DNA from 2 places in the Paenibacillus konkukensis genome. Region 1 is predicted to be linked to the other one. Evidence: predicted binding sites of a transcription regulator. Region 1 holds the regulator's gene; the other holds the start of a gene.
What was found. Region 1 encodes LexA, which represses DNA repair genes until DNA is damaged. Its sites were predicted from a motif close to CGAACATATGTTCG; they were not measured.

Region 1 (4,423 bases):
GACCGCCTTCAAGCCGCGTGTCCACGACTCCGTGCGATAAGCGGGAGCCAGCTTCTCCAGCTTGCGGAAATTTTCGTTCTCGCCTTCGGTAAAATGGGCCCACAAGCCTTCGAACGGATTAATTCCGATCATCTTGGTGAAAGGAAACGTTTCATACGATTCGTACAAGGCGCGCGCTTCCTTGCGTACGGCCTCTTCGAGCGCCGCCGGATCAATGGACGGATACTGCTTAGCCGCCTCCTCGCAGGTTGCCCTGAAAGCTTCTTTTACGCTGCGGTCGTCCCACAATAACGTATCGTCCAAATCAAATAATACCGCTTGAATAGTCATGCCGATTCCTGCCTTTTCCCCATGTGATTGTCCATGTGATTGTATTGTAACTTTGGCTTAATGCTTCAGGCCGCCCGTTCATTTCTCAAAGCGACCTCATTGCGCTCCGCAAACTCCTTGAGCGTCTGCGACAAGCTGTCGATATCGAATCGGTGGTACAGCTTCGTAAACACCCATTTCGCCTTGGAGGTCGTCAAGGAAATGACAACCGCATCCTTCTGCAGCAAAATCTCTTCGATTTGCGCAGCCTCCACCCTCTTATCGCCGCCGAACCGGCGGGAAACCAGCTCCTTGCGGCCGATTTTGAGGAAAGGCCGCCGCAGCCAAAAAATAAACAAGCCGAGAGCGATGTAGCTGCCTCCGGTTACCCAGTACAGATTATCGCTTTGATATACGTCGTAAAACGCTATAAAGCAAAAAATCCCGACGCAGATCAAAACGAGCGGCATCAGCCAGCTGCGCCCGCGAACGGTTACCGAACCGTCGGATACCGCCTCGCTGAGCCGCGGCTTGCCCTGCTTAACTCTGGCTTTGTTCGTTACTTTCGTGTTTTTCTGAACCATACGTTCCCACTTGCGAGACATGTTCCCAATCTCCTTAGAAAGGTCGCGAAGCCTGCTCCTGCCCGATAATACCCGCATACCCGATCCCTCTGATCCGGCAATCCGTCGTCGAACCGCTGCCGGGAAAGACGACAGTCTAGTCGGCGCGCCCGGCATGGCGGTTCTAGCCGCAGCAGCTTAACGCCTTCATGAATTGATATGCCAAAAAGCTGGCGCAATCGGCGTCTCCGGATTACCGGAGATGACCAGTCACCCCAACCTAAACGCATTATTGTTTGTCGTCTTCATCCACGAACCGGATGTTCTCCAACTGATTCCGCAAATTGTTCTTGAATGCCTGGATATAACGCTTTCTTAGTTCGTTGCGCTCCTCCAGCTCTTCATCCGTTAGGCCAACCGACTTCGCCTTACGGGCCAGTTCATTAATTCGTTTGATGTACTGATCGTGTTCCTTTTCGTTCATGCCAATCCTCCCGGTTATGTCATGCTTGATCATTTCCATCGGAAAAGAAATTCAAGCATAAAGCAAAAAATGCATCAAACTATACTTTGACATTAGAGGATTCGATTGTCAAGAGCCAAGAAATACGAGTCATCATCCTGCAGTCCAATGTTTGAATTATAGAACTCCCGCAGCGGAGAACACCGCCTTCAAAGCCGAACGCCGGCGCTTCTGCGGACCGTTCCCGCTTGCTTCGTCTTTCTTTCACGCCATTATCTAAGGAAGCATCAGCACCTGGCCCTCATGAAGCACGTTCGAGTCCAAGCGATTCAGCTTCTTCATTTCATCCATATATTCACGAACATTGCGGCCTTTACGGACATGCGCGCTGGCAATCCCCCACAATGTATCTCCTTTGACGATTTCGACCGTATGCTTCACCGGGGCCCCGCCGTTCGATGCTGCGAGCACATCCTGATCCCCTCCTAATAAGGAAGCGCACAAGCTGAAAACAAGTATAATCAAAACGGCGGCCAGCAAACCCGCCGTTCGCATCAGCTTTCTTCTGCGCGCATGGAGACGAGATTGCGCTTCAGACACGGAAAACACCGAGTTACGGAATAATTGCTCATTCATATACATCGAATACGACCCCCAAACATTTGTTCTGTTCTCAAAATAACACGAACAAATGTTTGTGTCAATCCGTTTTTTTCGAACTTATGTTTGTGCGAACTCCGGTTCTGTGTTATACTTTGGATAATTATTACCAATACTGGAGTGATTCTGATGACCAAACTATCCAATCGGCAGATGGCGATTCTGGAATTTATCAAGAATGAAGTAAAAGATAAAGGCTATCCCCCCTCCGTACGCGAAATCGGAGAAGCTGTCGGTTTGGCTTCCAGCTCCACCGTACACGGACATCTGGAGAGGCTGGAGAAGAAAGGTCTTATTCGCCGCGACCCTACCAAGCCGCGGGCGATCGAGATTACGGACGGCACTTCGGAAGAAGGCGGCCAGTTCGCGCTTACCGTCACCCGGGTACCGTTGATCGGACGAGTCACTGCCGGTGTGCCTATTACAGCAACGGAGAACATCGAGGATTATTTCCCTCTTCCCACCCACTACGTAGGGGATCACAACGTATTCATGCTGAGCGTTATCGGAGACAGTATGATCGACGCGGGGATTCACAACGGAGACTACGTTATCGTGCGCCAACAGCAGACGGCAAACAACGGTGAAATCGTAGTAGCGATGACCGAAGACGACGAAGCGACGGTCAAGCGCTTTTTCAAGGAAAAGGATCACGTTCGGTTACAGCCGGAGAATCCTTCCATGGAGCCGATCCGGTTAAAGAACGTTTCCATTCTCGGACGAGTTGTAGGCGTGTTCAGGGACATTCATTAAATGAAATGATAAACAGCCGGCAAGCAGGAGCGAATCCTGCTGCCGGCTATTTTGGTTTTTCACTAATGCAAACGACTCTTGATGAACGCTCCGATATGATCGATAGCCGCCGCCCCTTCCGGCACAATCGCAGCCAACTGCTGAAAAACACACCACATTTGCTCCCATACCTCGAAGCGAACATTTACGCCGGAGGCCCCTGCCTTTTCGGCGAACGCCGCGCATTCTCCAAGCAGCACTTCTGCCTCCCCGACTTGAATGAGCAGCGGCGGCAAGCCTTGCAAATTTTGATGCAAGGGCGACAGGGCCGCAGGCTTAGGCTGCGATCCGTCCAAATAATGCTCGGCGCACATTTGCGAATTGCGCAAGCTTCCGAGCGGATCGGATTGTGCGCAGGAAACGTACGTGCCGCTGTCAAAATACAGAAAATCCGTATGCGGAGACAGCAAAAAGGCGCCTGCGGGCAGCGGTTCTCCTGAATCCCTCAAAGCGATAAGCGTCATCAGGGCCAGCGTCCCGCCTACGGAATCTCCGCCAATCACCATATCGTCCGGCGAAATTCCGCTATCGATAAGAGCTCTGTAAGCGGACAAACAATCTTCGTTGGCGGCGGGATACTTATGTTCGGGCGCCAGCCGGTATTCCACAGTCAGCACCTTGGCGCCGCTCGCTCCGGCAATACGGGCCGCCAAATCGCGATGCGTGTCGCAGGACCCTGCAATAAACGCTCCGCCATGAAAATATAAAATCGTCGCCTGTTCGTTCGGGCGTTCCCGATCCTCTCCCACCCACTCGGCCTGCAAGCCTCCGACGCGATCCGTTCTCGTAACGGTCCCCGTTAATTTCGGCAGCGCCGAAATAGCAGCAGCCTCTTCCGAGCGAATTTGGTTTGCCGTCTTGCCCTCGTAATGAAAATTCTCCTTCAAATGCCGCTTCACCATTGCCAATGTTTCCGGTTGAGAAAATGCCTTGACCTTGATCATAGCCCGCCTCCCAAATAATACTGAACGTTCAGTACTAAATTAGCAAAAAAAAATTTTCAATTAGGTCTTGCTGTGAACAGAACCGTGCGTGGCCATAAACAATTGCAGAAACAGTTCATCAAACCGCTCTTTTTCCATGTTGAAATAGCTCACCCATGATTCGGAAAAACACAAATAAGAATACAAAGGAATGACTCCGGTAAAAAATTCGGCGATCAGCCTTTCATCGCGAGCCTCCTTGTCGGCTTGATGCAAAGGGGCATCCGTAGGCTCGCTATCCGCCAGAGCCTCCACGACTTGATAGAGGATCGGCTTATCGCTCGATTTTTTTAAAGACTCAATAAACATAATTCGAATCAAGTCGGCGTTGCGCTCCGCAAATTGCTTGTAGCGATGCTGAAGGCGGTCTTTCATGTTCTCACGCTTGGTCTCCGGGGTATCGTCCGCGGCCAAACGCAAAAGCTCCTTGTATTCCCGCATAAAGTCTGCAAACAGCACTTCCCGAATTTCATCCTTGCTCTTGAAGTGATAATAGATGAGCGATTTGGGCACATTCGCTTCGCGGGCAATTTCTTCGATTCTGGAGCCTTCAAATCCTTTCTCGGCAAAACGCTTAACCGCTGCTTGCAATATGCGGTTTCTTGCGTCGGGTGTGTTCGTTCTAGTCATAATATTCATCCGTCCCTTTTAGT
Region 2 (4,423 bases), 1.5 Mb from region 1:
CATTTGTTCAACGGCCGGATTATGTACTTTAATCCTCGTAAATAAGAGGGTTCTGCCTATGGCGGTACAATAAAAAAACCTTCCTGCAGGAAGGTTTTTTTGTTCGCCGCTAGCTTATTCAGCCTCTTGTTCTTCTACGATTTGATTGTAGATTTGAACGACGCGGTCCCATTCTTCTTCGTCCTCGATGCTGGCCAAGAACGCTTCGTCATCTTCTTCTTCAATCCGGAAAATAACGCCGTCAGCTTCAGGATCGTTACGATCCAGCAAAACCGCATAAGGCTGTTCGCCTGCTTCGAATGTGTATACCATCACCATTTCGTGCTCAACACCATCTTTATCTGTAACAATAAAAATATCGTCTTCGTGGTCGTGGTCATGATTACATGATTCGTCATGTACGTGATCGCTCATGGGAAAACCTCATTTCCTAAATTTAATAGTCATCCCTCGTATCGTAACATTTTCATGAACACAGGTCAACGCAAATGCAGCGCGGCGCCCGGATATCCATTATTCGGAAACGATCACTTTTTGCGATACGACCGTATAGTCTCCGTCTTCGTCCAGCTTAATAGAGAACTTGATCACGTAGTCTCCCGCCTCGTCGAACGATACGGAGAACGGCCACGGATACCAGAAGTTTTCTTTCTGTCCGTTGACGACCTTCTCATGCGGCGCTACCGCCTGCTCTCCGCTTGGCGTTTCAATCGAGATTTTAAAAGAATAGAAAGGCGTCTTCATACTGTCTACCTGAGCAAATACGGCAAAATCGATCTTCTTCCCTTTGGGCACCCTTCCGAAAGGAGATTTGATCGAATAGTCATCATTCACCTTCTCCGCCACGAACATATGAACGTTCGGCTTGTAAACCGATACCGTCTTGGTATTGTTATCCCAGCGAACGAGCGCTTGAAGCGACTCCGACAATGCGCGTACAGGGAGTACCGCACTGCCTTTAACTAAAAATGCAGGCACTTCACTATCCGTGAACTGCTTCTCCACATCATTGATCACCGTTTTTACTTTACTGTAGCCTTCAAACTCGCCCCAAACAGAGCTGGCCATTGCCCCCGTAGCTCCAAACAACGAAAGCGAGAGCACCAGCGTTAACATCCGTGGCACTTTAAACATTCCTGCAACCTCCATCGTGTCCTGTACTTTGTTCATATGCTTATACTCCGGCGAATGGAAAGAGTTGCGCTCATTTCCTAAAAAAACATAAACTCGCTTACCGGAATTTACTAGATATATTAAAAAAACAAGATCATTGCTCAAAATATGCCAACATATAGCTTTCTTCGACAACCGGAGACGTTAACGGAACAATCGATGCCCGATATTGGTTACGGGCCGATCGGCTGCGCTCTTCCTCCGCTTAGCAGCTCTTGAAGCTTCTCCTCGCACTTGCCCTTGAGGACGACAGGCATGATGGAGCAGTGAAATTCGTAACCACGAACCACATACATAACATGATAGTTACGCTCCGGCGTTAACTCCTCCAGAACGATCCGGCAGCCTTGCTTCTTCAAGCTGCGCTTTGCTTCCCTATGCTCCCGCTCCGCCGCCTTCGACAAATGCTCGAACACGCCGTTCCAGATCCGGGAGAGCTTCATTCCCTCCGCCTGCCGTCGATCCAGCTCCAGCGCTTTGAGCAGATGCAGCGTCACCACATATTGATAGACCCCATGTTCTATAGAAGGATTCAGCATACCCATTTACCCGCACCTCGAAAAGATAATGTATTAACTCGATTATACAGAACATTTGTTCCCATATCAAGCTGGTAAAGCTTGGTTTATCCGAATAAACATGGTATATTTCATCTATGGCATGAATTCTTCCCTAAGGAGATGGCTGCATGTCCGACGCAATCCGTATCGAATCGGAAATCGAGAGACTCAAACAACTTCTGGAGCAAATCGCGTTAAAACATCAATATAACTTCGGACATCCTGAAGTTCTTGCGCTCAGCCAGACACTGGATCGCGTTATTTTGCAGCAAATGATGCAGAAAAAGGTGAAATAATTAACATTTTACGAGGTTAATTTTTCCTTGTAATGAGGCTCCGCCGCATGGTAGTCTAAAAAAAGACACATGTGCTTTTCCAACAATGAGTGGAGGATCGTTCGTGGCTCTGCAAATCCAGATGATCGGCACGGGAAGTGCTTTTTCCAAAAAGTATTATAATAACAATGCCTTGATAACCGTCGACGGAAGCATGCTGCTGGTCGACTGCGGAGCGACTGCTCCGCAAGCCTTACATAAGCTGAATATACCCTTGGATCGGATAGACGCCATCCTGATTACTCATATTCATGCGGATCATGTCGGAGGGATGGAAGAGTTCGCCTTTCGCCTCAAATACGCTTATAAAAAGAAAACAAGGCTGTACGTGCCTTCCGCAATCGCAGATTCCTTATGGAATCATTCGCTTCGCGGCGGATTGGAAAATTTGGCCGAAGGCATGTCCGGCTTGGACGATTATTTTGACGTCGTGCTTCTGGACGAAGGCGAAGCTTCGGCCGTCTTCCCCAATCTCCAAGTGGAGCTGATTCGTACGGAGCATATTCCCGCGAAACCCAGCTACTCCTTGTTTATTAACGACATGCTGTTCTACAGCGCCGACTGCAAGTTTGACGCCGAATTGTTGACCCGGCTGTACGAACATAGGGGCTGCCGCTACATTATGCACGATTGCCAGCTTTCCTCCCCCGGTCTTGTCCACGCCAGTTTGGACGAACTGCTGACGCTGCCTCCCGAGCTGCAGCGAACGGTGCACCTGATGCACTATGACGATACGATGGAACAATTCATAGGGAAGACCGGGGAAATGACGTTCGTAGAGCAGCATAAATGGTACACATTTTCATAAGAGCATGGAACCATCCCCGTTTCGAAGAAACCCCGTTAATTCGCTAGAGCCGGCACGCCGCATTGCTGAAGCAGCAACCAAAAAACCTGGCCTCACTGTGGAGGTCAGGTTTTTATGCTTTAAAACATCGGGAGCTGATCCAAATTGTTCGTCGGATCGCCGTCGGCATCGCCTCGAATATAGAAATCGCCGTCTTTTCCTTTAAATACGTTTACCCCTTCGATATTTCCGCCGCGGACTTCATGAAGAGCCTGCTCGTATTGCAGGACACGGCCACTCGACGTTTTGAAGGCGGTAATGTCGCCGTCGCCGTTTTTCTGAACAGCTACAAAACTCTCGCGCTGCATGCTTCTCTTCCTCCTCTATTCGTTGGTTTCAAGCACCCCTCCGCTTTTTCGGAAAGGCTTATCTCCTATTTTGCGTCCATTAAAAAGAATTTATGCAAGAAAAGCAGTTTTTCCGCCTAAAGCAGCAGGATTTGTAAGGAAGATAGAGAATTCCATTAATAACCTTTCATTCCTACATTGTGATAAGGAGTATGAAAGCATGAGCTATAATTGGATCCTGCTACTATACGCATCCGTTATTTGTACCTCTTCCATCATTTTTGAGACGACGTCAAATCCATTGCTGCTCATAGTTATCGCAATTGCTTATTTCGGCGTTCATGTTATCGAGAACAAAATTGCCGGCGCTTCGCTGCTGCAAATAGGGCTGCTTATCGCCTTTCACTATGTCAGCGAAATGGATTTATGCTTGCCGCTTTATCTTGCCCAGATGGGCAAGCAGCTGATGAAAAACCATAACATGCGCTCAGTTACGGCAATCAGCCTGCTGTACGCGGTGTCTTGCGCGCTGGTGGCCGCCACTTACATTCCTTACTCCGAATACGGCATCTTCACTCTGGTGTTCAGCACGTTCAGCTGTCTCGTCTTTGCTTTTCTATTCAACCGCTTTATTCATGTAATGGAGCACCAAACGCAGGCATTGGACAACGAAAAGAAACGTTTGACCACGCACGACGCGCTGACCGGACTGTATAACTACGAGGAATGTCACCGGCAGCTGGAGCAGCTTGTCCAGGCGGGCAAATCGGTCGTTATCGTGCTGATCGATTGCAAAGACTTGAAATCGCTTAATACGATCAACGGGTTTCACGGCGTCAACCGGATTTTGAAACAGGCCGCGCAGCTGCTGCGGATCATGTTTCCCGAAGCTCTGGCCATCTCCCGCTACGGCGGCGACGAATTCGCCATCGTGCTGGAATACGATAATTCTCAGCATGCGATGAATACGATTACTCAGATGCTTGCTTCGGAATTTCCCAAGCTAACGGGCATCGAAATCAATTACGGCATGGCGTTTTATCCGGATGACGGGACGTCCAAGGACGATTTGTTTTTTAATGCGGAGCGCAATCTGTACACGATGAAGAGAGAATCGTGGCTCAAGCGCGAGGAACATATGCTCCGATCGGAAAAGCTGCGCGTCGTGGGCGAGCTTGCTTCCGGCATGGCGCATGAAATCCGCAATCCGCTGACGACGAT

Region 2: the regulator LexA is predicted to act here: its motif matches at 1,761-1,774, upstream of SK3146_RS32285 (YhjD family protein).

What each region holds. Positions count from the first base shown of each region.
Region 1 covers NZ_CP027059.1:940,554-944,976, forward strand. Annotated here, with positions in the region: gene SK3146_RS04070 (HAD family hydrolase) at 1-330, opposite strand, end outside; gene SK3146_RS04075 (hypothetical protein) at 396-914, opposite strand; gene SK3146_RS04080 (DUF896 domain-containing protein) at 1,162-1,356, opposite strand; gene SK3146_RS04085 (LysM peptidoglycan-binding domain-containing protein) at 1,612-1,971, opposite strand; gene lexA (transcriptional repressor LexA) at 2,125-2,748, shown strand; gene SK3146_RS04095 (alpha/beta hydrolase) at 2,811-3,731, opposite strand; gene SK3146_RS04100 (TetR/AcrR family transcriptional regulator) at 3,792-4,400, opposite strand.
Region 2 covers NZ_CP027059.1:7,410,133-7,414,555, reverse strand. Annotated here, with positions in the region: gene SK3146_RS32300 (DUF1885 family protein) at 1-45, shown strand, start outside; gene SK3146_RS32295 (DUF1292 domain-containing protein) at 115-414, opposite strand; gene SK3146_RS32290 (stalk domain-containing protein) at 514-1,170, opposite strand; gene SK3146_RS32285 (YhjD family protein) at 1,347-1,718, opposite strand; gene SK3146_RS32280 (aspartyl-phosphate phosphatase Spo0E family protein) at 1,862-2,029, shown strand; gene SK3146_RS32275 (MBL fold metallo-hydrolase) at 2,133-2,876, shown strand; gene SK3146_RS32270 (DUF3892 domain-containing protein) at 2,996-3,223, opposite strand; gene SK3146_RS32265 (ATP-binding protein) at 3,423-4,423, shown strand, end outside.